DNA from 3 places in the Mesorhizobium sp. M0317 genome. Region 3 is predicted to be linked to each of the others. Evidence: predicted binding sites of a transcription regulator. Region 3 holds the regulator's gene; each other region holds the start of a gene.
The links. Region 3 encodes PhoB, which activates phosphate uptake and scavenging genes when phosphate is short. Its sites were predicted from a motif close to TGTCATNNANCTGTCAT; they were not measured.
Positions count from the first base shown of each region.

Region 1 (10,493 bases), on a different contig from region 3:
GCGCCGGAGGCCGGGTTGGCCTTGTCATAGGCCTTGGCCGAGACGAAGCGGTACATATATTCGAAATAGTCGTCGTCACCCATATAGACGACAACGCGGCCGTCCTTGTTGAGGACCACGGTCGAGGCCTCATGCGACATGCGGCCAAGTGCCGTGCGCTTCACCGGCCTGGACTGAGGATCGTAAGGGTCGATCTCGACCACCCAGTCGAAGCGGTTGGCCTCGTTCGGTTCCTTGTCGAGGTTGAAGCGGTCATGGAAGCGGCCGCGGCCATAGATGTCGGAGCCATCGAAGCCGTAACGGTCAAGCAGGTCGGCGATCGGCGCCCTTTTCGGGTCGCCGCCGAAAATGTCGGACACGCCTTCCTCGCAGGTCAGCACCGTACCCCAGGGGGTGAAACCGCCGCTGCAGTTGTAGCTGGTGCCGAGCACTTTGGTGCCAGTCGCGTCGGCCGAGGTCTTCATCAGCGCATGGCCGGCAACCGGTCCGGAAACGGTCATTTCGGTGTTGGCGGTGATGCGGCGGTTCAGCGGACTGTCGGCTACGGTTTCCCACTTGCCGTCCTTCAATTGCACCTCGACGATCGAATGGCCCATCGCGGCCATGCCGAGATCGACCTGTTCCCTGGTCATCGTCTTGCCGGCATCGCCCTCGGTCATCCCCGGAAACATCACATTGGGCGAGATGTATTCGTTGTTGACGCAGAGCAGGCCATGATCAGAATTCACCGTGCCCTTCGGCAGCGGCATGAAGGCGATGTAGTCGCAATTGTAGCCGAAGCGCTTTTCCTGTTCCTCCGCCGCGACCTTGTTGCCGTCGAATTCGGCGAGGCCAGCTGCAAGCGGATCGCCCCAGCGCGCGACGATGGTCGTCTCATAGCCTTCGGCGGCGGCATGGGTCTTGTCGTAGACCCGCTTCAGCTCGGGAAAGCCGAGCGTCGACTGCGCTGCGGCGGCATGCGTTTCGCCGGCAAACAAGGAGCCGACAAAGCTGCCGCCGGCAATCAGCGCGCCGGAGGCGAGGCTGCCTTTCAAAAGAGACCGGCGCGAGACGCGCTCGGCAATGATTTCGCGGATGAAGGGGGAGGATGAAGACGGTGTATTGGCCATGGTGTCTGCCTCTCAGGGTGGATGTTACGGCGCACCGTTGCCCTAGTCTGCTTAGGCAACATTCACATGACATAGGAGGAAGGTTTTGCCGCAACTGGGCGCGGCACTACGCATCGCTCAGCCCTTGGTGCAGGTCGAGGCGGTGAAGGCGCCGTCGGGCTGCTTCAGAATGATGTCGAATGACGGGGCGGTCTCGCCGTCCAGTGTTGCCTGTGTCATGGAGACGGAGTTGCCACCGGTGGTATAGCCGCCCAGCGGCCCGAGCCAGGTTATCTCGCCATTGGCATTCATCTGATAGTTGTAGCCTTGCGTCCCGGTGCCGAATGTCACCGGGCCGGTATAGACATTGCCCTTGATGGTGATGTCGCCGAGGTTGAGGAAGGCGCCGAGCAGGTAGACCTCGCAATGATAGGTGCCGTCCGGAAGCTTGCCCTCGCCGAAATCGGCGCGCGCGGCGCCGCTCGTTGCCATCAGCAGCAGGATGCAGGAAATGCGGGAGATGCGAGATGTCATGACGTCTCTCTTTTGAAGGGCGAGCTTGCCCTATTTTTGCGCGGTGCCGCAACATTGTTCGCCCGGAAACCACGGCCGGAGATCAAAAACTAGGCATTTGTCTCAATTGGGCGAAAATTAGGCAAAAGTCGTGTGCGCTGCGCAAATTTGCCTCAATCAATTTTACCGGCTGCCTTTGTTGTTTCTCCAGGCTAATATACCAACCGGCTGATAACGCTCGGCTATTCCATCTTTATGAGCGGCGCCTTCGCGTTTGGCACGGCAGTTGCTTTGCATTGTCGCGGTGCAATCAAACAGCTTGGGAGTCTTCGGTATGAGGGGTAATTTCTCCACAATAACAAAAATGTTTTCGGCGGGCGTGATCGCCGCCGGCCTGTCGATGTCGTCTCCGGCCAAGGCCGCCGAAGACACGATCAAGGTCGGCATTCTGCATTCGCTGTCGGGGACCATGGCGATTTCGGAGACGACGCTGAAAGACGCCATGCTGATGCTCATCGAAGAGCAGAATGCCAAGGGCGGTCTGCTCGGCAAGAAGCTCGAGGCGGTCGTTGTCGATCCGGCCTCCAACTGGCCGCTCTTCGCCGAAAAGGCGCGCGAGCTGATCTCGAAGGACAAGGTCGCCGCCGTGTTCGGCTGCTGGACCTCGGTGTCGCGCAAATCGGTGTTGCCGGTGTTCTCGGAACTCGACAACATCCTGTTCTACCCCGTCCAGTATGAGGGCGAGGAAAGCGAGCGCAACGTGTTCTACACCGGCGCCGCCCCAAACCAGCAGGCGATTCCTGCCGTCGATTATCTCATGAGCGAGGACGGTGGCTCGGTGAAGCGCTGGGTGCTGGAAGGCACCGACTACGTCTATCCCCGAACCACCAACAAAATCCTCGAGGCCTATCTGAAGGCCAAGGGCGTCGCCGCCGAAGACATCATGGTCAACTACACGCCGTTCGGCTTCTCCGACTGGCAGACCGAAGTCTCCGCAATCAAGAAATTCGGCTCGGCCGGCAAGAAGACCGCCGTCGTCTCGACCGTCAATGGCGACGCCAACGTTCCGTTCTACAAGGAACTCGGCAACCAGGGCATCAAGGCCGAGGACATCCCGGTCATGGCCTTTTCGGTCGGTGAGGAAGAACTGGCCGGTCTCGATACCGCGCCGCTGGTCGGCCATCTCGCTGCCTGGAACTATTTCGAGAGCGTCGACACACCCGAAAACAAGAAGTTCATCGCCGACTGGCACAAGTTCATCAAGAATGACAAGCGCACCACCAACGACCCGATGGAAGCTCACTATATCGGCTTCAACATGTGGGTGAAGGCGGTCGAAAAGGCTGGCACCACCGATCCCGACAAGGTCATCGACGCCATGGTCGGCGTGTCCGTGCCGAACCTCACCGGCGGCTATTCGACCATGATGCCGAACCATCACATCACCAAGCCGGTGCTGATCGGCGAGATCCAGGCCGACGGCCAGTTCGAGACCGTGTCGCAGACGCCCGGCCTCGTGATGGGCGACGAATGGTCCGACTATCTGCCCGATTCCAAGGACCTGATTTCGGATTGGCGCGCGCCTCTGTCCTGCGGCAACTTCAACGTTGCCACCGGCAAATGCGGCGGCAAGGGCACGAACTGATCCCTCCCGGGACTGACCGATCGTGGACGCGTCCACGATCGGTACCGCCAAGCGTCCGGGCGCTTCAGCCCGCCCGGACGCGGAATTTCCCCACAGAAGAGTATCTGAACGGATGATCCTGTTGCGCACTCTCGGCCTCATGCTGGTGTTCCTGGTGGCAAGCCTATTGCCGTCGAACGCAGCCGAAGCCGATCTGCGCGCCATCGTCGCCAAATTCGCCACGGGCACGGGCTTTGCCGCCACTGAGGCTGTGGTGCGCGAACTTGCCGCCACCGGCGATCCGCTGGTTGAACGGCCGCTTGCAGCCCTCGCCGAAGGCAATCTCTACATTCGTAAAGCCGATTCAGCCGTCTTCGTCGGCAGTGAGGCCGCCGACAGCGTCACGCTGCTCGACCCGCTGAGCGGCGAGAAAGCCGGCGACGCCGCCAAGGCCGACATCACCAAGATCAAGGTCAACAACACGCTGCGCCGTGTCATCCGAGATGCGCTGGGAACGCTGACGTTGCGCGCGAGAGATCCTTCTGTTCGCATCGCCGCCGCCGACACCATGTTCAAGACCCCCGATGCCGCCAATATCGAGCCGCTCGATGCAGCCATCGCCGCCGAGACCGACGCCAAGGTCAAGGCATTGTTCGAACAGGCGCGCGCGGCATCGGTGCTGGTCTCCGATAAGCCGGAGGCCGACAAGCTTGCCGCCATTGCCCTGATCGGCGCGCGCGGCGACCGCGACGCGGTCTCGCTGCTCACCGCGGTCGAGGCCAATGCGCAAGGCGCGGTCAAGGATGCCGCGACGGCGGCAATCGCCAGCATCAATTCGAGCCTGGCGCTGTGGGATGCCGGCCAGAACATATGGTACGGCATCTCGCTTGGCTCGGTGCTGCTGCTGGCCGCCATCGGCCTCGCCATCACCTTCGGCGTCATGGGCGTCATCAACATGGCGCATGGCGAGATGGTGATGCTCGGCGCCTACACCACCTTCGTCGTCCAGCAGGTGATCCGAACCTCATTCCCCGGCCTGTTCGACTGGTCGCTGGTGATCGCGCTGCCGCTCGCCTTCCTGGTTGCCGCTTCCGTCGGCCTGATCATCGAGCGCGGCGTCATCCGTTTCCTCTACGGCCGGCCGCTGGAAACGCTGCTCGCAACCTGGGGCGTCTCGCTTGTCCTGCAGCAGGCGGTGCGCTCGATCTTCGGACCGACCAACCAGGAGGTCGGCAACCCCTCCTGGATGTCGGGATCGTTCGATGTCGGCCAACTCGCCGTCACCTGGAACCGCCTCTGGATCCTGGTGTTCGCGCTCACCGTCTTCGGCGTGCTGCTCTTTGTTATGAAGCGCACGCCCTGGGGCCTTCAGATGCGCGCCGTCACCGCCAACCGCCGCATGGCCGCCTCGATGGGCATCAGGACGCCTTGGGTCGATGCGCTGACCTTTGCGCTCGGCTCCGGCATTGCCGGCATTGCCGGCGTCGCGCTCAGCCAGATCGACAATGTCTCGCCCAATCTCGGCCGCGGCTACATCATCGACAGCTTCATGGTCGTGGTCTTCGGCGGCGTCGGCAATCTCTGGGGCACGCTGGTCGGCGCCTTCTCGCTCGGCATCGTCAACAAGGTTCTCGAACCCTATGCTGGCGCGGTGCTCGGCAAGATCGTCGTGCTGGTGCTGATCATCCTGTTCATCCAGAAGCGCCCGCGCGGCCTGTTCGCGCTCAAGGGCAGGGCGGTGGAAACATGATCACGGGACGCTTCTTCGCCGCGGGTGCCGACCGTCGCATCGCCATCACTATTTTCATCCTGCTGACGGCCGCCATTATCGTGCCGCTGCTCAACCTCGCAGTGTCGCCGCAAAGCGCGTTCTATATTCCGTCCTACATCGTCGCGTTGACGGGCAAGTACCTCTGCTATGCATTGCTTGCCTTGGCGCTCGATCTCGTCTGGGGCTATTGCGGCATCCTCTCGCTCGGCCATGGCGCCTTCTTCGCCCTCGGCGGCTATGCGATGGGCATGTACCTCATGCGCCAGATCGGCTCGCGCGGCGTTTACGGCAATCCGATCCTGCCCGATTTCATGGTGTTCCTGAACTACAAGGAATTGCCCTGGTTCTGGACCGGTTTCGACCACTTCTGGTTCGCCGCCATCATGGTGCTGGCGGTGCCCGGCCTGCTCGCCTTCGTCTTCGGCTGGTTCGCCTTCCGCAGCCGCGTCACCGGCGTCTATCTCTCCATCATCACCCAGGCGATGACCTACGCGCTGCTGCTCGCCTTCTTCCGCAACGACATGGGTTTCGGCGGCAACAACGGCTTGACCGATTTCAAGGATATTCTGGGCTTCAACGTGCAGGCCGACGCCACCCGCTCGGCCCTGTTTGCCGCCAGCGCCATCATACTCGCGCTCGCCGTCTTCATCACCTGGGCGATCGTCGGCTCCAAATACGGCAAGCTGCTGATGGCGGTGCGCGACGCCGAGAGCCGCACCCGCTTCCTCGGCTGGCGGGCGGAGAACGTGAAGCTGTTTGCCTTCACCGTCTCGGCTGTCATGGCCGGCATCGCCGGCGCGCTCTATGTGCCGCAGGTCGGTATCATCAATCCCGGCGAATTCGAGCCATCCAATTCCATCGAAGTCGTGATCTGGGCAGCCGTCGGTGGGCGCGGCACCATTGTCGGCCCGATCGTCGGCGCGCTGCTGGTCAACGCCGGCAAATCCTGGTTCACCGGCCTGCTGCCGGAGTTCTGGCTGTTTGCGCTCGGCGGCCTGTTCGTCGCCGTAACCCTGTTCCTGCCCAAGGGCATCGTCGGCATGTGGGATTCCTGGCGCGGTAACGCTCGGGCGATGCGGGCTGCAGCGATTGCAGAGGAAGCGGGCACAGACCCTGATGCCCCGCCGCCATCGAAGATCGTGCGCAGCGCAGCAACAACGCCCGGTGCCTGGTCCGCGTCCGGGCCTGAACCGCAGCCGGCGGAATAGAGCGATGTCGAAGTCCAACACCATCCTCTATCTCGACGGCGTCTCGGTCTCCTTCGACGGTTTCCGCGCCATCAACAATCTGTCGCTGGTGCTCGACAAGGGCGAGATGCGCGCCATCATCGGTCCCAACGGCGCCGGCAAGACGACGATGATGGACATCGTCACCGGCAAGACCCGGCCCGACGAGGGCGAAGTGTTCTTCGACGGCCAGGTCGATCTGACCCGGCACGACGAGGCGGAGATCGCCATGATGGGCATCGGCCGCAAATTCCAGAAGCCGACCGTCTTCGAAAGCCACAGCGTCGAAGACAATGTGATGCTGGCGCTGAAGGGCCCGCGCTCGATCTTTCCGGCGCTGTTCCATCGCCGCTCGGCCGCCGAAGCCAGACAGATCGACGACATCCTCGGCATCATCCGGCTGGGCGACAAGCGCCACGATCTGGCAGCCAATCTCAGCCATGGCCAGAAACAGTGGCTGGAGATCGGCATGCTGCTGGCGCAGGACCCGAAGCTGCTTTTGGTTGACGAGCCGGTCGCAGGGATGACCGATGCCGAGACCGAGGAAACCGCGCGGCTGCTCAAGGACATAGCGCGCGAGCATTCGGTCATCGTCGTCGAGCACGACATGCATTTCGTGCGCGAACTCGGCGTCAAGGTCACCTGCCTGCATGAGGGCTCGGTGCTGTCGGAAGGCTCGCTCGATTTCGTCTCGGCCGACGAGCGGGTCGTCGAAGTTTATCTCGGGAGATGAGCATGGTCTGGCGGGTGCAATTCCATCGCTTCGACTTTTCGTTCCTCCGCTTCTGGAGAAGGCGCTGACATGCTCGAAGTTTCCAACGCCACGCTCCATTACGGCGCCGCCCAGGCGCTGCGCGGCGTGTCGCTGACGGCAGGTGCCGGCAAGATCACCTGCGTGCTCGGCCGCAACGGCGTCGGCAAGACCAGTTTGATGAGATCGATCGTCGGCCACCACCGGCTGACGAGCGGAAGCGTTGCCTTCGAGGGGAAGGCGCTCGACCGGAGCGCGGCGTATGACCGCGCCCGGTCGGGCATCGCATTCGTACCGCAGGGCAGGGAGATCTTTCCGCTGCTGACGGTGCGCGAAAACCTGGAGTCCGGCTTTGCGCCGTTGAAGCGCGCCGACCGCAACGTGCCGGCGCATGTCTTCGAACTGTTTCCGGTGCTGAAGCAGATGCTGGGGCGGCGCGGCGGCGATCTCTCAGGCGGCCAGCAGCAGCAGCTCGCCATCGGCCGGGCGCTCGTCATGCGGCCGAAACTGCTGGTGCTCGACGAGCCGACCGAAGGCATCCAGCCCTCGATCATCAAGGACATCGGCCGCGCGATCCGCTATTTGCGCGATCAGGCCGGCATTGCGGTGCTTCTGGTCGAGCAATATCTGGATTTCTGCCGCGAGCTCGCCGACGAGGTCAACATCATGGACCGCGGCCAGATCGTCCACACCGGCCCGGCCGAAGATCTCGACCGGGCGGACGTCAGGAAGTTTCTGACGGTTTAACGCAGGTCGACGGCTGCACGGATCGTACACGTCGAAGATTGGCTGAAATGCCCACAATCACTTCGTCATTCTAGGGCGGAGCCAAGGAGCGGAGCGACGCGCGCAGACCCCAGAATCCATGCCGCGACATCAGCCAAAGAGTGCCGCGATGCAGAACAAGATCGCTTCTGCGGCACATGGCCATTCCACATTCTGCACCGTTAATGACGCTTCTTCGTCCCGGCATGGATCCCTGGGTCTTCGCTCCGCTTCGCGTCGCTACGCCCAAGGATGATGAAGTCGCGAAGGTCCGCGCCCGTTGCGTCGGACTTTCGTCCGAGGCCGCCACCTCTGGCACGCCGAATACTGCATGCTAGTCTTTCCTAGGCCTCGGTGAGTCGGCCGCTTCCGTATCAGTCTGGTTCTGTAGCAGATCGAGGGAATATGCTGGCTCAGCCTGCAAGTTCCACGCAAGCAAGCCACCCTAGCTTCCCTCGCAGTTCTGATTGTCGGTCAATGCGTTCAGATAATCTTGCCAGGAGAATAGGGCTATGGAACGGTTCGTCGAGGACCACCAGAAACGACGGCTGACAGAGCGTGTCGACATCATTACCGCCATCAACATTCTGCGCTCGCAAGGCTACCAGCAGGATGAGCTGATCGGCGAAATCACCAAGGTTTTCTACGTCGACCTCGACACTTACAACGAGATCGTCATAGCGGCCTAAAAACGCCTCGCGCCTGAACGGCCTCATGCGACGCGCTTTAGGTTGTTGTTTTACGTGTGGTGAGGTTCAGGCCGGCTGAATATCAGCCAGCCTACCCGGCGCGCCGGAAGGCGAGCACACGATTGCGGCCGCCGCGCTTGGCGCCGTAAAGCGCCTTGTCGGCGGCGCTGAGCACCTTGTCGAATTTGGTGCCGCCCTCGCTGCCGAAGGCGTAGCCGGCGCTGACCGTGCAGGAGAGCAGGCGGGTCTCGGTATCGATCCGGCGCATGGCAAAACTGGCCCGGATGCGCTCGGCTATGAATTCCACCTTTTCAGGCAAGGTGCGATCGAGCACCAATGCAAATTCCTCTCCGCCCATGCGCGCGGCGACATCGCCTGGCTGGAGATTGGCGGTCAAATCCTTGGCGAACAGTTTCAGCACCTCGTCGCCGGTGGCATGGCCGAACTCGTCATTTATGGCCTTGAAGCCGTCGAGATCGAACACGATCACGGCGGTGAAGGACCGGACCGGCGTTTTGCCATGCAGGTCGAACAAAGCGCGCCGGTTGAGCAGGCCGGTCAGCGGATCGGTCAGCGCTTCGCGGCGATGATGCTGCGCCAGGCGTCCCTGGTTGAGCGCCAGCGAGAGCGCGCCGATGCCGGTCATGCAGGCGATGACGACGATGAGGCTGAAATCCTCGGCCCAGTTGCTCGGCGCATGGCCAAGCACCAGCCTGCCATCCCAGACAAGTGCACCGGAGCACAGCACGAAGGAAATTCCGGTGGCGGTGTAGAGCCCGGCAATGCCGAGGATAGGGGCAGGGAACTCCGTACGACCCTTCCAGTATTCATAGGCCGTCGCAAACAGGAGCAGCGCGGCAAAGGCATTCTCCAGCATGAAGCCCAGCCCGTCATAGCCAAGCGCCATCGGCGGCAAGGCGACTGCCAGCGAGACGCCGGCGCCGACAGCAATGCGGGGCAGCGGTGACCTCCCTGTCGTGAACTGATGGGCCGCGCCCAGCATGGTCGCGAAGCCGAGCAGCAGGAACGTGAAGCTGGCGAGGCCGAGCAGGCGTCCGGGCGCGTCGATATAGGCCTGGTAGGCGAAGACGTCGGCGACGATCAGAAGCACGCTGACGGCCCAGGTCAGCAGGAATTTTTCCGAGCGCGCGGTAAGCCAAATGCCGAACAGCGTCAGGCCGAGGCAAGCGGCGGAAAACCCGACAGCCAACAGAAGGGAACTGTAGTCGAGCGACATGCCCTCGTCCTTGCGCGCGGCGGCCGGCCTCTAGAAAGGACCCGCACCGGATTTATGCAGGATGGAGGTATCGATAAGGTTACGATGCGCATAAGCTATCACGCTTCGGTTCATCGTAGCAATTCTGGGTTGAAACCCTTTTCAAGGGAAAGCGCTGACCGCTTTCCCGGGAAAACCGTTCCACACTTTTCCTGGAATTGCTCCTAATGCATGTCGCCCAGAAGTGTGCCGCGGTTCTGGGACAACGGCATGCATCAAGACAAAGACTTAAATCGCGTCGTATGAATCCGTTTCAGCGCGACGCGCTTTAACCGATCAGCTCACGCGCTTCATCAGCGCCATGGCGCCGAACGGCGCGCGCACCTTGCCCTCGGTGATGAAGTAGACGAACACATCGCGCGGTTTCACCGGCGCGTCGAAAGTCGGATCGGCGCGCCGCAGATCGGCCGGCTGCTTGCCTTGCGCCCAGGTCTTCACCCGCGCTGCCCATTCGTCCAGGCCATTCGGCGTATAGCAATCCGGATTGTCGTCGCTGCCGGTCTGCAGCCGCGCATAGATAAAATCGCCGGTGATGTCGGCGATACCAGGATATTTGGCATGGTCGGCATAGACGATTGCCGCCTTGTATTTGCGCGCCAGGCCCACAAATTCCGGCACGCTGAAACTGTCGTTGCGCACTTCCAGCGCATGGCGCAGCGCCACGCCATCCTGCTTTTCCGGCAGCAGCTTCAGGAAGGCCTCGAAATCGTCGGCGTCGAACTTTTTCGTCGGCGCGAACTGCCACAGGATCGGGCCCAGCTTGTCGCCCAGCGCGGCAATGCCGGAGCCG
Region 1 covers NZ_JAMYRV010000001.1:362,240-372,732, forward strand. Annotated here, with positions in the region: gene NKI88_RS01830 (PhoX family protein) at 1-1,109, opposite strand, end outside; gene NKI88_RS01835 (hypothetical protein) at 1,227-1,622, opposite strand; gene urtA (urea ABC transporter substrate-binding protein) at 1,936-3,246, shown strand; gene urtB (urea ABC transporter permease subunit UrtB) at 3,359-4,975, shown strand; gene urtC (urea ABC transporter permease subunit UrtC) at 4,972-6,204, shown strand; gene urtD (urea ABC transporter ATP-binding protein UrtD) at 6,209-6,955, shown strand; gene urtE (urea ABC transporter ATP-binding subunit UrtE) at 7,025-7,720, shown strand; gene NKI88_RS01865 (hypothetical protein) at 8,251-8,427, shown strand; gene NKI88_RS01870 (GGDEF domain-containing protein) at 8,519-9,664, opposite strand; gene NKI88_RS01875 (DUF72 domain-containing protein) at 9,980-10,493, opposite strand, start outside.
Region 1: a site for PhoB is predicted at 1,165-1,181, ahead of NKI88_RS01830 (PhoX family protein). Genes of this name have one in related genera too.

Region 2 (10,493 bases), on a different contig from region 3:
AGGATATCGCCGAGGGCGCCGACATGCTGATGGTCAAGCCCGGCCTGCCCTATCTCGACATCATCCGCCGGCTGAAGGACGAGTTCCAGATGCCGACCTTCGCCTACCAGGTGTCAGGCGAATATTCGATGATCAAGGCGGCGGCCGCCAATGGCTGGATCGACGGCGAAAAGGCAATGCTGGAGAGCCTGCTCGCCTTCAAGCGCGCCGGCTGCGACGGCATCCTGACTTACTTCGCGCCGGAAGTGGCGCAAATGCTGAAGGGTTAGCCGGAACCTGGATGCTCCGGGTTCCGGCTTTTCCTCACGCCTTTGGCAAATAAGGAATCGTTCCGGCGAGATCGGTATCGTCGATCAGTTGGAAGCGGCTGTCGCTGCCCTTCCGGCGCTCCGCCACAAACGGAGCGTATTGCGGATCGTTGGTGAAGGCTTCGGCTGCCTTTGCCGACGGAAACGCCATGATGGCGATCAGGCTGGTGTCGAGCGGCTTGCCCTCCAGCGTCTTCACATTGCCGCTGCGGGCGAGATACTTGCCGCCATGCTTGTGGACGAGGTCATGCACCGAAGCGGCATAGGCCGGCACCCATTTGTCGTCCTTCACCTTGATGTCTGCGATCACGTAAGCGGTCATTGTCCAACTCCTCATGGATCGGCACCGGACTGCCCGGTGACGTGACCGCTGCCTCGCATGGCGGCGCCGGACCGCTCCAGTCACAGAACTGTACCGGGGGTGCCAGTACAGCTTCTGTACTGGCTGAACTCAGGTTTTCTGAATAAGGTCCGGCAACATCTTTTGGAGCTCACCACATGACACAAGCCGGTTACAAGCAATTCTGCCCGCTCTCCATGGCCGCCGAGCTGCTCTGCACACGCTGGACCATGGTGCTGCTGCGCGAACTGGTGGCGGGATCGACCCGCTTCAACGATTTGCGCCGCGGCGTGCCGAAAATGTCGCCAACCCTTCTGTCGCAACGGCTCAAGGACCTCGAGGCCGGCGGCATCGTCGAGCGGACCGAGATCGCGACCGAGAAGGGCGTGTTCGAATACCGGCTGACCGAGGCGGGCCGGGATTTGCGCCCGGTTGTCGAGGCGATGGGGTTTTGGGGCCAGAAATGGGTCGAGGCCAGGCTGTCGCTCAAAAACCTCGATCCGTCGCTGCTGATGTGGGACATGCGGCGCAATCTGAACCCCAGTCCGCTGCCGGACGGGCGCACCGTGATACAATTCCTGTACCATGACCTGCCGGCGTCAAAACGATCGTGGTGGCTGATCGTCGAAAAGCAGGGCGAGGTCGATCTTTGCTGGTACGATCCGGGCTTCGACGTCGATCTCTACGTCTCGACCGATCTGTGCACCATGACCTCGATCTGGATGGGGCTGACGACAGTTCACAAGGAACGCGACAAGATCAGCCTGACCGGCGATCTCGACGTCGCCGGCAAGATGCAGATCTGGCTTGGGCTCAGCCCGTTTGCGGTGATGCCGAAGCGCGTGGCGGCTTGAGGTCCCTGCGCATTCCACAGATCGGCTTGCCTCTAAAAATACTAGTTGCAAAATGCAATCAGTTTGAATACTGATTGCAAATCACAACTGGTCACCGAAAGGGAGTCTCCATGTCCAAACTTCGCGTCAATGCCTTCACCTTGTCGCTCGACGGTTTCGGCGCCGGTCCTGACCAGGACCTGCAAGATCCGCTCGGCGTTGGCGGCGAACATTTGCACAAATGGATGACCGGCACCCGCACCTTCCACGAGATGGTCGGCAAGGATGGCGGCACCACCGATGTGGACGACCGGTTCACTGTCCGCAGCTTCGACAATGTCGGCGCCTGGATCCTCGGCCGCAACATGTTCGGCCCAATCCGCGGCGAATGGCCAGACGAGAGCTGGAAAGGCTGGTGGGGCGACAACCCGCCCTATCACGTGCCGACCTTCGTGCTGACCCACTACAAGCGCGACCCCATTGTGATGGAAGGCGGCACCGTTTTCCACTTCGTTGCCGGCGGCATCCACGCCGCGCTCGAACAAGCAAAGGCCGCGGCCGGCGGCAAGGATGTCCGCGTCGGCGGCGGCGTTTCCACCATCCGGCAATATCTGCAAGAGAAGCTCATCGACGAGTTGCATCTGGCGGTGTCGCCGGTGTTGCTCGGGAGGGGCGAGAGCCTGTTTGCCGGGCTGGATATGCTGAAGCTGGGTTACCAGTGCACCGAGCAGGTGGCGACAGCGCTCGCCACGCATGTGACGATCAAGCGGGTGTAGTGGCGAAGTGATAGGCGCAGGCTTCTTTCTCCCCGTTCTACGGGGAGAAATGCCCGGCAGGCAATGAGGGGCAGCGCTGCTTTTGGAGGTTAGCAGCGTCCGACGACTGTGAATTCGCCGATGCCGGCGCTGCCCCTCATCCGCCCTTCGGGCACCTTCTCCCCGTGAAACGGGGAGAAGGAAAAGTGCTCAATACTTCTCCGGCACGTAAAGCTCGCGCGGCAGGACCTGGCGCTCGTACTCCGGGTTGAACACCCGCTCGGGCAGCGTGATTTCTTCGTGCGGCACGTCCTCATAGGGCAGCTGTTTGAGGAGATGGTCGATGCAGTTCAGCCGCGCCCGCTTCTTGTCGTTGCCTTCGACGATGTACCACGGTGCCTCTGGGATGTTGGTGCGGGCAAACGTCTCTTCCTTGGCCTTGGTGTACTGCTCCCAGCGCACGCGCGACTGCAGGTCCATCGGCGACAGCTTCCACTGCTTCATCGGATCGTGGATGCGCATCATGAAGCGCATCTGCTGTTCCTCGTCGGTGATCGAGAACCAGTATTTGACCAGCGTGACGCCGGAGCGGACCAGCATGCGCTCGAACTCCGGCACGTCGCGGAAGAACTCTTCGACCTGATCGGGTTCGGCAAAGCCCATCACCCGCTCGACGCCGGAGCGGTTGTACCAGGAGCGGTCGAACAGCACGATCTCGCCGCCGGCCGGCAGATGCGGCACGTAGCGCTGGAAATACCATTGTGACTTTTCGCGCTCGGTCGGCGCCGGCAGCGCCACGACGCGGCAGATGCGCGGGTTGAGGCGCTGGGTGATGCGCTTGATGACGCCGCCCTTGCCGGCGGAATCACGGCCCTCGAAAACCACCACCAGCTTCTTCTTGTGGTAGGCAACCCAGGACTGCAGCTTGATCAGTTCCGACTGCAAGCCGATCAGGTCGCGGAAATACTGCATGCGATCGATCGACGGCGGATGCGCGTTCTTGTAGATCTTGGCGATCTCCAACGACAGCGCCGGCTCCGAGATTTCCAGCTCATAGTCCTCGTCGAGCGTGTCGGCGAGTTCGGCTTCCAGCCAATCCCTGGCCGCAGAATTCTGCTTTAGCTCATTCATTTCCACTGCTCCGCTTGCCGGCTGACATGAAACCCTGAGCCGACTTGATATAGGCCGGCAATGACGGTTTTATTGCAAGCCGCCGGCCAGCCGGTCTTCACTGCAAAGCAGCGAGGCATTGCCGATCCAGCGCCCTGGCATGGCGACAAGCCGCTCAAATTGTCCTACAAATAGCGGACCCGTTCGGGCTTCCCCGCCCTTTCCTGCTAAAACCGCCTCCCCACCAAAACTACGAGGATCAGACATGGAATACCGCACGCTTGGCCGTTCCGGCTTGAAAGTTTCGGCGCTGACCTTGGGAACCATGACCTTCGGCGGCAGCGGGCCGTTCGCTGCCGTCGGCAATTCCGATCTCGCGGAGGCCTCGCGCATCATCGACACTTGCATCGATGCCGGCATCAATCTCATCGACACCGCCAATGTCTATTCGAACGGATTGTCGGAAGAGATCATCGGCGAGGCGCTCGGCGGCAAGCGCAAGAACCACGTGCTGATCGCCTCCAAGGCGCGCATGCGGATCGGCAAGGGCCCCAATGACGAAGGCCTGTCGCGCCATCATCTGATCCGCGAATGCGAGAAGAGCCTGAAGCGCCTCAGGACAGATGTCATCGACATCTATTTCCTGCACGAATGGGATGGCGCGACGCCGCTCGAGGAAACCATCGCCGCGCTCGACACGCTGGTTGCCCAGGGCAAGATCCGCAATGTCGGCTGCTCCAACTATTCCGGCTGGCAGGTCATGAAGGCGCTGGGCATCAGCGACAGCCAGCACCAGCCGCGCTTCGTCACCCAGCAGATCCACTACACGCTGGAAGCACGCGAGGCCGAGTATGAGCTCTTGCCGATCTCGGTCGACCAGGGCCTTGGCGTTTTGGTGTGGAGCCCGCTCGCCGGCGGCCTCCTGTCGGGAAAATACCGCCGCGACAGCCCGACGGCGCGCCAGATCGGCGGCTGGTCGGAACCGCCGATCCGCGACGAAGACCGGCTGTGGCGGATCGTCGATGTGCTGGTCGATATCGGTGCGGCACGCGGCGTTTCGGCGGCCCAGGTGGCGCTGACCTGGCTGCTCGGCCGGCCAGCCGTCAGTTCGCTGGTGATCGGCGCACGCAACGAGGCCCAGTTGAAAGACAATCTCGCCGCGGCAAGCCTGACGCTGTCCTTTGATGAACGCCAGCGTCTCGATGCCGTCAGCCGGCCGCCGGTGCTCTATCCCTACTGGCACCAGCAGTTTACGGCGAAGGACCGCTTCGGCCCGGCCGATCTGGTTATGGACCGCAGCGTCATCTGACTTAAGGGCGCCGGAAGCCGCTAGCCCGCGATAAACCGCCAGACCTGCGGATCGGGCTCGATCTGGCCGCTGAGCACGAAATATTTGTAGAGCACGAGCAGGCAGATCGCCTGCTCGGCCCGCTCGTCGGCGAATTTGCGGCAATAGGCGTTGGCCGCCGCAACGATGCGCTGGGCCTCGGCCGGATGCTGCTCGAGATGATGCACCCGCTCGGCCAGATCGCTGAAGTCGGGCGCCAGCGGCACATAATGGACATCGGGCTCGAGCTGCCCCTCGGCGAACCAGGTCTCGTAAGTCGGCGGCGGCATCAGGCAGAGCGAGTTCGAGCTCATGATCCATTTCAGATTGGTCGCGACATCATTGCCTTCGAGCGAGATAATGTAGCGGTAGCGGCGCTGCTGATCGATGCTGAGATAGGGCTTGCGGTATTCCGCCGGTGCTGTCGCCCTCGGCGTGCCGACATCGCAGAACGGCAGATTGCGGGCTGCATCCAGCAACAAGGTGCGGATCGGATTGTTGAGTTCGCCGCGCCAAACGACGAGCGGATGTTTGTCGGCGAAGGCGACATCGTCGGCCGGCATGTGGAAATGGCGGAACTTGTTCAACTTGAACAGGACGCCGTTGCTGTTGTCGCCGGCTATCGGCCGGTCCTTGACGATCGACGGCATCTTCGGCACTTCGATGACGTCGCCGAATTCCAGGTCGATGCGCAGATCTGGGTCGAAATAACGGGTGAACTCCTTCAGATCGTAATAGTACATGCTGCGGTCCGACGGCAGCCGGCTGACCGGCACGGCCTCGGGGCTGGAGCTAAAAGGCTCCCGCAGCGTGTTGTAGTAATTGAGCCGCTGGCGGACCGATGCGTCGGAAAGCCTGGCCTGATCGAGCAGCCGGCCGAGCCGGCGCCGGAAAAGAACCGGCGGCGCGATGTCGCGCATGGCGTTGCGCGCATAGTAGATCAGCTTCTGTGCGTTTCTTTGAAGCGTGGCCATCGGTCGTTTTGATTCGAAATCGGTCGGCGGCGGCTCCAGCAACTGTCCCGCAGCCTTTTCTAAACCATTGTGTTCGCCATCACGCAAGTCCAGAACCGCTGGCATCTGCCCTCGCGGCGCTGTTGTGTTTGCCGGCCAATGCTTCTAGGCAGGATCAGGCACAGCGAAAGGAAACGATATGGCTCGACCACCGAATTACGGTCAGGAACGCAAAGAGCGCGACCGGCAGAAGGCCGCCAAGAAGGCGGAGAAGCTCGCCGCCAAGGTCGCGGCCAAGGAGCGCGCCGAGCCTGAGAACGAGGCAAGTTCGAAAACCGACACCGAGACAGAAAAATAGGCAAGACAGGATCACCGGCCCGCGAAACGGGCCGGATCCTGGCAAAATGCCGGTCTGATCAGGCCGATGTGATCAGGCCGGGGCCTTGTCGCTGACGAAGACGTTGACCTCGCGCGCGGCGGCGATGAAGGCGCGTCTTGCAATCATCGCCGGCTTGTCGCCGGCCAGCGCGTCATGGCAGGCCTGCAGCGCTTCGCGGTGCTTGGGGCTGCGCTTGCCGGGCCAGCTGTTGAGCAGGTAATCGGAAGCCTCGCGCACCGTACGCAAGAGCTGAGTGCTTCCCTCCGTGCCCGACTTAACGGTCACGGGTGTTTCAAATCGGTTGTTTTCCATGGCCGCCTCTTACGCCATCGGCGTCCGCGAAGCGAGGCCGAAAGCGGATCGCGACGGCGTTCTTTCGTTTTCGTGACCAGTATCAAGCGGCGACGACGGCAAAACCCCTGGCGCGTAGGCCGCGCCGGTCATTGTGCAACGACGTCACCAGGCGGGCGCGGCTGCCGGCTATATGGGCGGAAAGTCGCGCCGCCGCCGCATCGGCATCGCCGGCCCGCACCGCCGCCAGAATGGCGTGATGCTCGCTCCAGGCGCGGCCAAGGGCCGCCTCGTCGCGCACCTCCAGCCAGCGCGCCCGCGACAGCCGCGTCATGGCATCGCGCACGGCCCGAAACAGGAACTCGTTGCCGGAGAGCCGCGCCAGTTCGATATGGAAATCCATGCCGACGCGGTGCCATTCCTCGCGCGGCGTGGCAGTGTCGCAGGAGTCCAGCATCGCCTCGATGACATCGGCTGCGCTCCTGTCGGCCAGCGCCGAAGTCAGCCTGACCGCCGCGACCTCGACCGCTTCGCGGTACACCGCGATCTGTTCCAGTTCGGCAAGGTTGATCGGCGACACGGTCCAGCCGCGCCCGTCGCGGCAGATCAGCCCTTCCGTCTCCAGCCGCAGCAGGGCTGCCCTGACCGGCGTACGCGAGGCGCCGAAGCGGCTCTCCATCCAGCGCTCCGTCAGCCGCTCGCCAGGACCGAGCTCGAGGCCAAGGATCATCTCGCGAAGCGCTTTTTCGACGATCTGCATCTGCGACATAGTTGCTTCCATTGCTGGCGACCGGCCTTGCCCGTTGGTCTTGCCGATCACATTGATGGCGCCTGATTGACAGCAGCCGGGCTTTGCGTCCATGAGGGTACCAAGTTGGTATCCCAAAATGGTATCCGCAGCAAGCGGACAGGACAGGACATGCCGCAGGACAGTGCAGCGCAGGCCGCCGAAGCGCCTTCCACCCACAACATTCATTGGCGGCGCAACCTGTTCGTGTGCTTTGCCGGATCGTTCAGCACGCTTGTGGCGATGACGCTATTGTTGCCGTTCCTGCCGCTCTATGTCGAGCAACTGGGCGCCGTCGGCCACGCGGCGATCGTGCAATGGTCCGGCATCGCTTTCGGCGCCACCTTCCTTGCCGCCGCCCTTGTCGCGCCACTGTGGGGACGGCTGGGTGACCGTTATGGCCGCAAGGTGATGCTGGTGCGCGCCAGTTTCGGCATGGCGATCTGCATGTCGCTGACCGGCATGGTGCAGACCGTCTGGCAATTGGTGCTTTTGCGCCTGTTGATCGGCTTTGCCGGCGGTTATTCCTCAGGCTCGACGATCCTTGTCGCCATGCAGACGCCGAAGGAGCGCTCCGGCTGGGCGCTTGGCGTGCTGTCGGCCGGCATCACCGCAGGCTCCCTGGTCGGCCCGTTGCTTGGCGGCGCGCTGCCGCCATTGATCGGTATTCGCGCCACCTTCCTCATCGCGGGCGGCGTCATTTTCCTGGCGGCGCTGGCGACGACGTTCCTGATCAAGGAGATGCCTCGCCCGCCAGTACAGGCAAAACGCGAGGAGAAACCAAAGGGAAGTTGGGCGCAGATCCCCGACAAACGCCCTGTCGTGGCCATGCTGGCGACCGGCATGCTGTTCACCTTCGCCAACATGTCGATCGAGCCGATCATCACCGTTTACGTCCAGCAACTGGTCGCGGACGCAAGCCGGGTGACCCTGGTCTCAGGTGTCGTCATGTCGGCGGCCGCACTCGGCGCCATCCTGTCGGCGTCACGGCTGGGTAAGCTCGCCGACCGCATCGGCCACTGGAACGTCATCGTCGCATCGCTGGCCGTCTCGGCGCTGCTGTTGATACCGCAGGCCTTCGTCACCGAGAGCTGGCAGTTGGTCGGGCTGCGGTTCCTTATGGGTCTGGTGCTGGGCGGGCTGTTGCCCTGCATCACCAGCGTCATCCGCCACAATGTTCCCGATGGGGTCGGCGGCAATGTGCTGGGCCTGGCAATCTCGGCGCAATATGTCGGCCAGGTTGCGGGGCCGCTGCTGGGCGGCTTCGTCGGCGGCCATTTCGGCATGCGCGCGGTGTTTCTCGGCACGTCGGTGCTGATGGCGGGCGGTGCCGCGTATAATTGGCTGGCCCAGGCGCGCCGCACGCGCGACATGCTGGCGATATCGGAAAAATCCTGACAGACAGGTCGCGCCGCCTATCGTCAATCACGGAGCCCGAGACATGAGCATCGCCGAGTCAGCACCAGCAAACAGCGCGCGCATCCTTGTTTTCGCCGGCGGCATTGCCGGCGCGGCGGGCGTGGCGCTGTCGGCGGCTTCAGCGCATCTCGGCGGCGCGTTCGTCGGCACGGCCGCATCCTTCCTGCTCATGCATGCGCCGGTGTTTTTGGCCGTCGGCCTCGCCGGCGCAAACCGGATCTTGCGAATCGGCAGCCTGGTGCTGCTCGTCGGGCTTGTTCTGTTCTGCGGCGATCTGCTGGCACGGGATTTCGTGGGATCGCGGCTGTTCCCGATGTCGGCGCCGATCGGCGGCACCTTGCTCATCGCGGGCTGGCTGGTGATCGCGGCCTCGGCGCTCGTGCGACAACGGTCCTGACGGGGCAAGAACCCTGCCCCATCAAGTATCGCAGATTTAATCCTGCCGGCTTTCCGGCAGCAGGTCACGGTTGCGCTTGGCAGCCTTGGTCGGCCGCCGCCGTTGCGGCTGCTCCGTGGCAGGCGAGATACCCCAGTAATTGCGATAAATGTCTTCGAACAGATGTTTCACGGGATGCATGTTCGTTCTCCTCTTCAAGAACTTGAATCGATCCAATCAGCTGGCACGAAAATGCCGGGACCGATCAGCTGCGCTTGCGTTTCACAAGGTATTGCAGGTCACGCCTCCACGGCCCGACCTTGTCGCGGCACCTGCGGGTGGCGGCGTCGGAGACTATGCCCCAATCATTGCCGTAGATGTCTTCGAACAGATAATTCACGGGATGCATGGCACCCTCCTCTTGAATCGATCCAAGTGTACTTGATGCATCCCTTGGATCGATTCAAATATAGACCCTCTCCGCCGTCCGATCAAGGGAAAATTTGAACCGATCCAACGAAAGTGCTAAACAGGCTCCGGTTCAGGAGACGAAAATGACGGCATTGACCTCCGGCAAGACGAGACCAGTGCGGCTTGCCGACATCGCCAAGGCGGCCGGGGTCTCGCACGGTACCGCGTCCAACGTGTTCGCTCGCCCGGAAATCGTGCGCGAAGAGGTCCGCGAGCGGGTCAAGGCGGCGGCGGAAGCGATGGGCTATGCCGGCCCGGATCCCAAGGGCCGGCTGCTGCGCGCCGGCAAGGTCAACGCCATCGGCGTGGCAACGGCAGAACCATTGTCCTATTTCTTCGACGATCCCTTTGCCCGCGTCATGATGGCCAGCATTTCGCAGGCCTGCGACGCCACCGGCGCCGGAATTTCGCTGGTCTCGGCCGCCAACAGCGAGCAGCTCGCCTGGAACATCCAGAGCGCCCTGGTCGACGGCTTCATCGTGTTCTGCATCGAGGGTGGGTCGCGGCTGGTCGAACTGGCGCGCGAACGCAAACTGCCTTTCGTGGCGCTTGATCTCGATTCGGAAAATGAGGCGGTCGCTGCGATCGGCGTCGACAACGTCGCCGGCGCGGGTCTGGCGGCGCGCCATCTGGCCGAGTTCGGCCATCGCAGCTTTGCCGTACTCGCCCTGGAATCTGCCGGCGCTGGCTTTGGTCCCGTCACGCAGGAGCAAGTCGAGACGACATCCCTCTACTCGGGCACACGCGACCGTCTGCGTGGCTATTTCGGCGAGCTCTCCCGCTTCGGCATCGACGTCTCGCAAGTGCCAATCTACGAAACCCTCAATGACGAGGCGAGCGTTCGGGCCGGCCTCGATCATATTTTCGCGCTGCCGCAGACGCCGACGGCAATCCTGGCCATGTCGGACAAGATCGCGCTGCATGCGCTCGACTGGCTGCGCGAGCGTAACATTGCCGTGCCGGGCGATGTGTCAATCGTCGGCTTCGACGGCGTGCCGGAAGGCGCCGACTCCGAGCCGCCACTAACCACTGTCGCCCAGCCGATCGCCGAGATGGGCCGGCTGGCCGTCAAGGCGATCCTCGAAAATGACGGCTCGCAGCACCGGCAATTGCTGCCGGTCGATCTTGTGGTGCGGGGGTCGTC
Region 2 covers NZ_JAMYRV010000001.1:26,330-36,822, reverse strand. Annotated here, with positions in the region: gene hemB (porphobilinogen synthase) at 1-269, shown strand, start outside; gene NKI88_RS00180 (DUF1330 domain-containing protein) at 304-630, opposite strand; gene NKI88_RS00175 (winged helix-turn-helix transcriptional regulator) at 807-1,502, shown strand; gene NKI88_RS00170 (dihydrofolate reductase family protein) at 1,613-2,257, shown strand; gene ppk2 (polyphosphate kinase 2) at 2,447-3,367, opposite strand; gene NKI88_RS00160 (aldo/keto reductase) at 3,612-4,655, shown strand; gene NKI88_RS00155 (glycosyl transferase family 90) at 4,676-5,647, opposite strand; gene NKI88_RS00150 (hypothetical protein) at 5,826-5,984, shown strand; gene NKI88_RS00145 (DUF982 domain-containing protein) at 6,057-6,290, opposite strand; gene NKI88_RS00140 (GntR family transcriptional regulator) at 6,400-7,065, opposite strand; gene NKI88_RS00135 (multidrug efflux MFS transporter) at 7,216-8,481, shown strand; gene NKI88_RS00130 (DUF423 domain-containing protein) at 8,525-8,899, shown strand; gene NKI88_RS00125 (hypothetical protein) at 8,936-9,079, opposite strand; gene NKI88_RS00120 (hypothetical protein) at 9,144-9,287, opposite strand; gene NKI88_RS00115 (LacI family DNA-binding transcriptional regulator) at 9,433-10,493, shown strand, end outside.
Region 2: a site for PhoB is predicted at 3,428-3,444, ahead of ppk2 (polyphosphate kinase 2). Genes of this name have one in related genera too.

Region 3 (10,493 bases):
CAGGAAATCGGCATTCGGATCCGAGCCAGAGCCCTTGATGAAGACATAGTTGCCTTCGGGCTTCGCCTTGAACACTTCGCGGGCCTGCATGCGGCCGACTTCCTTGTTGTCGAAGGTCAGGTAGAAGACGTCCTTGTTCTCGATCAGGCGGTCATAGCCGACGACCGGAATGCCTTCGTCCAGCGCCTTCTGCACCGCCGGGCCGATGGCCGAGGCGTCCTGCGCCAGGATGATCAGCGAGTTGGCGCCCTGCGAGATCAGGCTTTCGACGTCGGTCAGCTGCTTGCCGGGATTGGACTGCGCGTCGGCGGAAATGTACTTGTCGCCGGCAGCCTCGATCGCCGTTTTCATCGCCGCCTCGTCGGTCTTCCAGCGCTCTTCCTGGAAGTTCGACCACGACACGCCGATGACCTTGTCCTTCGCCTGCGCGACCGACATCAGCGCCAGCGACATGGCGACACCCGCCAGCATGGCGGCTGCAAATCTGTTCATCATAATCCTCCCTGCGCCGCGTGCGGCGCGACAAAACCGGCCCGAAGGCCTGCACACAGAGGCCCTATTTTTTCGAGCCTCGAAAAAATACTGGTTCAATGATAAGGCGCTGTCAACATCGATTCTGATGGATTCTGATGGCCGTGCCGAATTTTTTCGAGGTCCGCAATAAACAATGACAGGGCTGCCGGCGTCTGCCAATATTTGGCTGGTGCCGTCGAACGCCTTCACTATCATGAGGCGCGAGGAGGCCGGGAGGAAACAAATGTCGGTTGGGATCCGCCACGACGATCTGCGCCGTCGCAACCGTGCGATGGTGATTTCGGCCGTGCGCCGGGCCGGCCAGCCGTCGCGGACCGAGATTGCGGCGACCACCGGCCTCAGCCATTCGACGATATCGGCAATCTCGTCTGATCTGATTCAAGAAGGCATCCTGATTGAAGGCAAGCCTGGCGAGACCGGCTCGCTGAAACGCGGCCGGCCGCAGGTCGGCCTTGGCCTCAACCCGGAAGCGGCGGCGGTCATGACCGTGGTGCTGTCGCTGAACTTCCTCTCCGTCACCGTCATCGACTATGCCGGCCAGGTGGTCGCGGAAGAACAGCGCCGGCTCGACACGCTGACCATGCCGCGCGACGAGCTGATCGGCGAATGCGTGGCAATCGTCGGGCGGCGTCTCGCGGACCCGGACCTCGATGTCCAGAGCATCGCCCGCATTGCCATGGGCATCCAGGGCATCACCGATTCGCAGGCGCGGGCCATGCTGTGGTCGCCAATCACGCCACTGACCGACATTGCCTTCGCCGACATGTTGGAAGCGGAATTCGGCATTCCTGCCACCATGGAGAACGACTGCAATATGATGGCGGTGGCCCTGCAATGGCGCCAGCCCGAGCGCTACCGCGACAATTTTATCGCCATCCTCTTATCGCACGGCATCGGCATGGGCCTGGTGCTGAAAGGCGAACTGTTCACCGGCACCCATTCCTCGGGCGGCGAGTTCGGCCACATGATCCACCGTCCGGGCGGCGCGCTCTGCCGCTGCGGGCGGCGCGGCTGCGTGGAAGCCTATGCCGGAAACTACGCCATCTGGCGCAGCGCCAAAATGATGGGCGAGGATGCCGAGCCGGTCGATATCGGCGACGCTGATATGCGCGCACTCGCCGCGCGCGCCCGCGAAACCGACGGCCCGGAGCGCGAAGCCTATTGCAAGGCCGGCGAGGCGCTCGGCTTCGGCCTCGGCAGCCTGTTTGCGCTGATCGATCCGGCACCCGTCGCCATGGTAGGCGTCAGCGCCGCCGCCTTCGACTTGATCGAACCGGCATTGCGCGAAGCGATCGCCCAGACCGCCGGCGGCCAGCACTCGAAATCGATCTCCTTCGACACCGAGCCCAACGAGCTGCCGCTGATCCGCGAAGGCTGTGCCATGCGCGCGCTCGGCTTCGTCGATCAGGAGATTTTCGCGCCGGGCATTCAGGCCAAATCCGGCAAGCATTTCGCCTGAATGGCCGGCAACGGCGCGACGCGCAGCATCCTAGTCTTCCCTGATCGCGTAGCCGGCGCCGCGAATGGTACGGATGACATCCGGCATGCGGCCGTTGTTGACCGCTTTGCGTAAGCGCCCGACATGGACGTCGACGGTTCGCTCGTCGATATAGATCGTCTCGCCCCAGACATTGTCGAGCAGTTGGCTGCGCGAGAACACGCGGCCGGGATGGCGCATCATGAATTCGAGCAGCCGGAACTCGGTCGGTCCGAGCCTGATCTCGCTCTTCTTGCGGTAGACACGGTGCGACTCGCGGTCGAGCACGATGTCGCCGACCTTGAGCACGCTGGACAGCACTTCCGGCTTGGCGCGGCGCAGCAGCGCCTTCACGCGCGCCATGAACTCCGGCGTCGAGAATGGCTTGACCAGATAGTCGTCGGCGCCGGTGGACAGGCCGCGCACGCGATCGCTTTCCTCACCGCGCGCGGTCAGCATGATGATCGGCAGCCGCTCGGTTTCGGGCCGCACTCTAAGCCGCCGGCAGAGCTCGATGCCGGAAACAGCGGGCACCATCCAGTCGAGCACCAGGAGATCGGGCACGTTTTCCTGCAGGCGGATCTCGGCCTCGTCGCCGCGTGTCACCACCTCGACCTGATAGCCTTCGGATTCGAGGTTGTAGCGGAGGAGCACGCCCAGCGGCTCCTCGTCCTCCACGACCATGATGCGTGGCGCGATCATAGGCAGTTCACCCTCATCAGGCCGGCGTGGCCATCGCCGTCTCGTCCTGCTTCGGACGATTGGCGGGCAATTGCTGGCCGGTCAGCACATAATACGCATTTTCGGCGATGTTGGTGACATGATCGCCGATGCGCTCAAGATTCTTGGCGCAGAACAAGAGATGCGTGCAGGCGGTGATGTTGCGAGGGTCTTCCATCATGTAGGTCAAGAGCTCACGAAACACGGACGTGTATTTGACGTCGATGCGCTCGTCGTCATTCCTGAGTTTTGCAAGAGCTGCCGCATCGGTGGCGGCATATTCCTCGACGACGCCTTGCACCTGGATCAGCACCAGTTGCGCCATGGCATCGATGGAGTGCGAGAGGTCGCGCGGCGTGACGCTCAAGCCCACGGTGCCGACGCGTTTGGCGATGTTCTTGGCGAGGTCGCCGATGCGCTCGAGGTCGCCCGCCATGCGGATCGAGCCGACCACGGCGCGCAGATCGTTGGCCATCGGCTGACGCTTGGCGATCAGCGTGATAGCGCGGTCGTCCAGTTCGCGCTGGCGCGCATCCATGATGGCGTCGTCGGACACGACACGCTGTGCCAGCGCATTGTCCGAATTGAGCAGCGCCTTGGTCGAGCCGCTGACCATCGAGCCGGCCAGATCGCCCATGTCGCGGATCAGCTTACTGATCTGCCCGAGCTCTTCATCGAAGGAGGCGACGGTATGTTCACCCATGATCTTGGTCCTCGTGCCTGAAAATTCACCCGCCGGACGGCTCAGCCGAAGCGGCCGGTAATGTAGTCCTGGGTGCGCTTGTCGTCGGGGTTGGTGAACATCTTGTCGGTGGCGCCCTCCTCGACGAGATAGCCGAGATGGAACATCGCCGTGCGCTGCGAGACGCGCGCCGCCTGCTGCATCGAATGGGTGACGATGACGATCGTGTAGTTCTGGCGCAGCTCGTCTATCAGCTCCTCGACACGGGCGGTGGCGATCGGATCGAGCGCCGAGCAGGGCTCGTCCATCAGGATCACCTCCGGCGACACGGCGATGGCGCGCGCGATGCACAGGCGCTGCTGCTGGCCGCCGGACAGGCCGGTGCCGGGCTCCTGCAGGCGGTCCTTGACCTCGTTCCAGATCGCAGCCTTCTTCAGGCTCTGCTCGACGATCTGGTCCATGTCGGACTTGCGCTTGGCCAGCCCATGGATGCGCGGGCCGTAGGCGACGTTCTCGTAGATGGACTTCGGGAACGGGTTGGGTTTCTGGAACACCATGCCGACGCGTGCGCGCAGTTCGACGACATCGATGTTCTTGTCGTAGATGTCGTCTTCATCGAGCGTGATCTTGCCGGTCACCCGCGCCGAATCGATGGTGTCGTTCATGCGGTTGAGGCAGCGCAAGAAGGTCGACTTGCCGCAGCCGGAGGGGCCGATCAGCGCCGTCACCTGGTTCTGGCGGACGTCGAGATTGACGTCGAACAACGCCTGCTTGTCGCCGTAGAAGACGCCGACCTTGTCGCCGCGCATCTTGATGACTTCGTTCGACTTGGCGTTCATTTTGTCGCCCACTGCATTCTCAAGGGACTGTTCGGTCATGATGTTCATACCAAATTGCCTTTTTTCTACCAGCGCCGCTCGAACCGGCGCCGGAGCACGATCGCGGTGATGTTCATGGCCATGAGGAAGACGAGCAGGATGATGATGGCGCCGGACATGCGCTCGACAAAAGCGCGCTCAGCCTCGTTTGCCCACATATAGATCTGAACCGGCAGCGCGGTCGCCGGATCGAAAGGCGTCGTCGGATAATCGGCGACGAAAGCGACCATGCCGATCAAGAGCAGCGGTGCTGTCTCGCCGAGCGCACGCGCCAGGCCGATGATGGTGCCGGTAAGGATGCCTGGGGCGGCAAGCGGCAGGATGTGATGGAACACCATCTGCATCTTGGAGGCGCCGAGACCTAGGGCCGCCGAGCGGATCGACGGCGGCACCGCGGCGAGGGCGGCGCGCGTGGCGATGATTATGGTCGGCAATGTCATCAAGGTCAGCACCAGGCCGCCGACGAAGGAAGCCGAGCGCGGCATGCCGAGGAAGTTGATGAACACGGCAAGGCCAAGCAGACCGAAGACGATCGACGGTACCGCCGCGAGATTGTTGATGTTGACTTCGATCAGGTCCGTAAAGCGGTTCTTCTTGGCGAATTCCTCGAGATAGATCGAGGCGGCGACGCCGATCGGCAGCGCCAGCAACAGCACGATCACCATCATGTAGAACGAGCCGATGATCGCCACGCCCATGCCCGACGTTTCGGGCCGGCTGGAGGCGCCATAGGTGAACAGGCCGGTGTTGAAATGCTCGGCCATCACGCCGTCGGCTTTAAGCTTGTTCATCCAGTCGATCTGCTGGTTGGACACCTTGCGGCGCGCTTCATCGACGCCGAGGTCGATCTGACCCTTGAAGGCCGAGTCGAGATTGGCGGCAGCCAGGATGTCGACATCGCGCGTCGTGCCGATCACCGAGGGATCGGCGGAGACGATGTCGCGCAGCTGGACCCGCGCGCCTTCCGACAGGAAGCCCTTGAGCTTCAGCATCATCGGCCTGTTGGCCGGATCGATGCCGAGCTTGGCCACCAGCGCGTTTTCGGCGAGCTTGGGATAGTTCGCCTTGATCAGCACGGTAGGGTCGGTGGCGCGCTTGCCGGAGGGATCGATCACCTTCTCGTCGAAGGTGACCGGCAGCGTCACCGTCGTCTGCCAGAAGGCGGTGTAGCCTTTCGAGACGATGGTGATCAGCATGATGGCCAGGAACGCCAGGCCCACCGAGATCGCAATCACGCCATAGATGCGGAACCGGCGTTCGGCGGCATAGCGCGCCTTCAGCCCGATGTCGCGGCGCGGACGCGCGACGGCACCCGCCATCGTGTCCAGGGGGATGTCGGTCATTCGTACTGCTCCCGGTACTTGCGCACGATGTAGAGGGCGACGATGTTCATCACCAGCGTCAGCGCGAACAGCGTCAGGCCGAGCGCGAAGGCGACCAGCGTCTGCGGCGAGTTGAACTCGAGATCGCCGGTCAGCTGGTTGACGATCTTGACGGTGATGGTCGTCATCGCCTCGAACGGATTGGCCGTCAGATTGGCGGCGACGCCCGCCGCCAGCACGACGATCATCGTCTCGCCGATGGCGCGCGACGCCGTCAACAGGATGGCGCCGACGATGCCGGGCAGTGCCGCCGGCAGGATCACCCGCTTGATCGTCTCGGAGCGCGTGGCGCCGAGGCCGAGCGAGCCGTCACGCATTGCGCGCGGCACCGCGGTGATGATGTCGTCGGACAAAGAGGACACGACCGGGATCAGCATGACGCCCATCACCAGACCGGCGGTGAAGATGCTCTGGCCCTGGATGAAGGGCGAGCCGCCGGTGAGTGCCGCCGACAGGTCGCGCAGGAACGGTCCGAGCGTGACCACGGCGAAGATACCGTAGACGATGGTCGGGATGCCGGCCAGCAGTTCAAGCGCGGGCTTGACCACCGACCGGACGCTGCGCGAGGCGTATTCGGACATGTAGACCGCCGACATCAGCCCGACCGGCACTGCGACCAGAAGCGCGACGGCGGCGATGTAGAGCGTGCCGGCGAGTAGCGGGATCAGGCCGAACTGACCCTGGCTGCCGCCGGAACCGGCGGCGGCGAAACGCGGATCCCACACCGTGCCGAAGAAGAAGCTCATCGGCGATACGCTTTCGAAGAAGGTGATCGTCTGGAACAGCATCGACAGCACGATGCCGACCGTGGTCAGGATGGCGATGGTCGAGGCCGCAAGCAGCCCCCACAGCATCAGCTTCTCGACATTGTTGCGCGCCCTGGCGCGCGGCGCGATCTGCCTCAGCGCATAGAAGGCGCCGGCGACCGACAGCGCGAAGGTCAGCACGGCGCCGAACAGGCCGAGCCGGTCCTGGACCTTGTTCGCCTCGACCGCGATCGGGATCATATAGTCCTGGGTGTCGCTGGCCAGTGCCACGCCCTTGGCGGCGAGCAGCGGCTGCAATTCGGCGAAAGTAGCGGGAAGTGCGGTATCGCCATCGAGCCGGCGCAGGCCCTTGGCCAGGCTCTTCACCAGGCTGGCGTCGAGCGCTTCGCTGGCGACCTTTGTGTCGGCGGTGCGCTCGGGCAAAGCGGCATGGATGTGCCGGTCGAGATAGAAGGAAGAGCCGATATCCCAGACGGCGAGCAAAAGGACGGCAGGCAGGATCGCGAGCAGAAAGGCCCACCAGCCATGATAATGCGCGCGCGAATGCGGCTTGACCTTGCCGGTATCCTGCGCCGCTGCGCGCTGGCGGCCGATCACAAAAGCGACCACGCCTATGGCAATGACTATGGCGAGTACGAGCAAGGACGACATCACCCACCCCAGGAAAATTCAGATCGCCGCCGCCGTTACGGCAAGCGGCGAAATCAGGGCGCGGATTTGGTCCGCGCCCTGATCCGGTCGGTTGATTACATCGTCTTTCCGGCGGCGAAGGCGTCGCGCTGACCCTGACGTTCGGCGTCGGGAGCGGAAACAAGGCCGTACTGGGCGAGCGGGCTTTCCGGGCCGATCATCTGGTCATCAAGGAAGAACTCGACATATTCCTTTAGGCCGGGAACGACGCCCAGATGCGCCTTCTTGACGTAGAAGAACAACGGCCGCGACACGGGGTACGTGCCATCGGCGATGGTCTGCGTCGAAGGCACGATGCCTTCCACGGTAGCGACCTTCAGCTTGTCGGCATTGTTCTCGTAGAAGGCAAGGCCGAACACGCCAACGCCGGTCTTGTTGGAGTCGATGCGGGCCAGCGTCTCGGTGTAGTCGCCGTCAATGTCGACAGCCTTGCCGTCCTTGCGGATGGCGATGCAGGTCTTGCCGATTTCCTTGTCGTCGGCGATGCCGGCAGCCTTCAAAACGGCCTTGTCGCAGCCGGCGTCGAGCAGCTTGGTCTCGAACACTTCACGGGTGCCGTGCTTCTCACCCGGGATATAGGCGGCGATATCCCAGTCGGGCAGCTTCGGATTGACCTGGTTCCACTTGGTGTTCGGGTTGTCGACCAGCTTGCCGTCGACCACCAGCTTGGCGGCGAGCGCCTTGTAGATGTCGGCGGGAACCAGCGCCCAGTCCGGACCCTTGATGTCGGTGGCAAAGACGATGCCGTCATAGCCGATGCGGACCTCCTGGACGTCCTTGACGCCGGTGTCGGCGCAGGACTTCAGCTCGTCCTTCTTGATCGGGCGCGAGGAGTTGGCGATGTCGATCGTGTCTTCGCCGACGCCCTTGCAGAACTCCTTGATGCCGGCGCCGCTGCCGCCGGACTCGACCACCGGGGTCTTGAAGTTGGTGAAGGTTTCGCCGAACTGCTCGGCGACGATCTTGGCGTAAGGCAGCACGGTCGACGAACCGGCGACCTGGATCTGGTCACGCGCAGCGGCGACACCGGACGATGCGGCGAACGCTACCGCCACGGCCGATGCCGTAACGAGGAATTTCTTCATGTGGCCTGCTCCTGTTCGGAAGATGGTCTCTCGGCGCCCTCTTCAAACCGGCGCCCGCTGAGGCCAATAGCCTTCGACTATTACAGTCGCATGACAGTTTCGTGTCAGCCCGGTAACGTCGCACGACGTCTTGTGGGCCGCACCCTTTAAGCCGGTTTGTGGGAATGGAAGTTGCCGCTGGAATCAGGCGCTTGCGCGATTCGTGCTGGCATCAAGTCCCGGCACACCGCAGGCCGCGATGCCGAGAAAGAAAAACCGGACGGGAGCGCGTTGCCCGTGGCCAGAGCAAATCTTGGCCCAGCCATCGCCAAAAACAGGTCCGTTGGGGTAGATTCGACGCTGTTTCTTGTCGGCGGTCGCTTGCTCCCGCCCGTAACTGAATGAGCGGTTTCGTTGCGACCATTGTCCTGACTAGGCGCCACCTTTGATATGGTGCGATCGCACCATAGCCTTGGCTGTTGCGGCGCGGCCGAATCCCGGCCGGCGCCGCAGGTTGCTATCCAGCGTCTCGTTGGGCTTCGCCTGATATGCCGACCCAGCGCTCGACCTTTTCGAGCAGCGCCCTGGGGCTGATCGGCTTGGGCAGATAGTCGTCCATGCCGGCTTCCAGGCAGCGCTCGCGGTCGCCCTTCAAGGCATGCGCGGTGACGCCGACGATCGGGATATGCATACCCGTATGTTCTTCAAGCCGGCGAATTGCGGCGGTGGCCTCGAGCCCGTTCATCTCCGGCATCGAGACGTCCATCAGGATCATACGCGGATTAAGCCGGCCGAAGGCATCAAGCGCCTTGCGGCCGTTGCCGACGATTTCGAAACTGTAGCCGGTTTCGCCGATTATCTGGGTGAACACCATCTGGTTCACTTCATTGTCCTCCGCAACGAGGATGTCGAGCCGGCGTTCATCCCCGGCGGCCCGGGCGCGGGCACGAACCGGCGGCGGTTGCAGCAGGGCGCGTTCCGAGGCAGCGAGCGGCGGCTTTGCCGGCGACGGTTCGTTCCTGTCGCCGCCGGAACCGCTGCTTGCCGCCGGCAGCACACGGCCGCCCGTGATGTTGTGATGGTGCCGCTGGATGGTGGCGACCAGCGTTTCCAGAAGCACCGAGGAACGCGCCGGCTTGATCAGCTGGGCGTCGATGCCGAGATCGCGATAGCTGGTGTTGGCGAGCGACTGGTCGACCGAAGTCAGCATGATGATCGGCGTGTCGGCCAGCCCTGCGGTGTTGCGCACGACGCGCGCCATTTCGGCGCCGCTCATCCCCGGCATCTGATAATCGAGCACGACGCAATCGACCGGCACGCCGTAGGCAGCCGCGGCGACCAGCACCTTGAGCCCTTCGGGTCCGCTTTCGGCGGCGCAGGAATCGAAGGTCCATGACGCCATCTGCTCGCTCAGGATCGATCGGTTGACGGCATTGTCGTCGACGATCAGCACCCGTGAGCCGGTCACGTCGACCGGCATGATCCGCCGTCCGGTCTGTTCCTCGGCCCTGGGCAATGTCACGGTGAACCAGAAGGTCGAGCCCTTGCCTTCGGCGCTCTCGACACCGATCTCGCCGCCCATCAACTCGACCAGCCGCGAGGTGATGGCGAGCCCGAGCCCTGTGCCTTCGTGGCGTCTGGTCGACGAGGTGTCGGCCTGACTGAATTTTTCGAAGACGAGCTTCAGTTTCTGCTGCGGAATGCCGATGCCGGTGTCGGTGACCGAAACGGTAAGCTTTGTCCCCGTCGGCCCCCTTTGTCCGGTCACGTCGACCAGCACGTGGCCTTCGTCGGTAAACTTCACCGCGTTGCCGACCAGATTGGTGACGATCTGCCTCATGCGACCGACATCGCCGACGAACAGGCTTTCCAGGCCCGGCTCGACGCGCACGATGAGCTCGAGGTCCTTCTCCTTGGCGCGGGTCGATATCAGCGTCGCCACATCCTCGATTGCTTCGGGCAGGTTGAAGGGCGCAGGGTCGAGCACCAGCTGTCCGGCATCGATCTTGGAGAAGTCCAGTATGTCGTTGATGATGGTCAAGAGCGCGTTACCCGACTTGACGATGATATCGGTGAACGTCTTCTGCTTGGGATCGAGGTCGGATTTGGCCAGCAACTCGGCCATGCCGAGTACGCCGTTCATCGGCGTGCGGATCTCGTGGCTCATATTGGCCAGGAATTCCGACTTGGCGCGGTCGGCCAGTACGGCGCGCTGGCGCGCCTCGCGCAGTTCGGCCTCGCGCAGCTTCAGTTCGGTGATGTCGGTGGTCGACCCAATCAGATAGAGCGAACCGTCGGA
Region 3 covers NZ_JAMYRV010000030.1:71,798-82,290, reverse strand. Annotated here, with positions in the region: gene xylF (D-xylose ABC transporter substrate-binding protein) at 1-492, opposite strand, end outside; gene NKI88_RS20570 (ROK family transcriptional regulator) at 758-1,993, shown strand; gene phoB (phosphate regulon transcriptional regulator PhoB) at 2,024-2,713, opposite strand; gene phoU (phosphate signaling complex protein PhoU) at 2,730-3,434, opposite strand; gene pstB (phosphate ABC transporter ATP-binding protein PstB) at 3,476-4,300, opposite strand; gene pstA (phosphate ABC transporter permease PstA) at 4,318-5,634, opposite strand; gene pstC (phosphate ABC transporter permease subunit PstC) at 5,631-7,091, opposite strand; gene NKI88_RS20540 (substrate-binding domain-containing protein) at 7,187-8,215, opposite strand; gene NKI88_RS20535 (PAS domain-containing hybrid sensor histidine kinase/response regulator) at 8,712-10,493, opposite strand, start outside.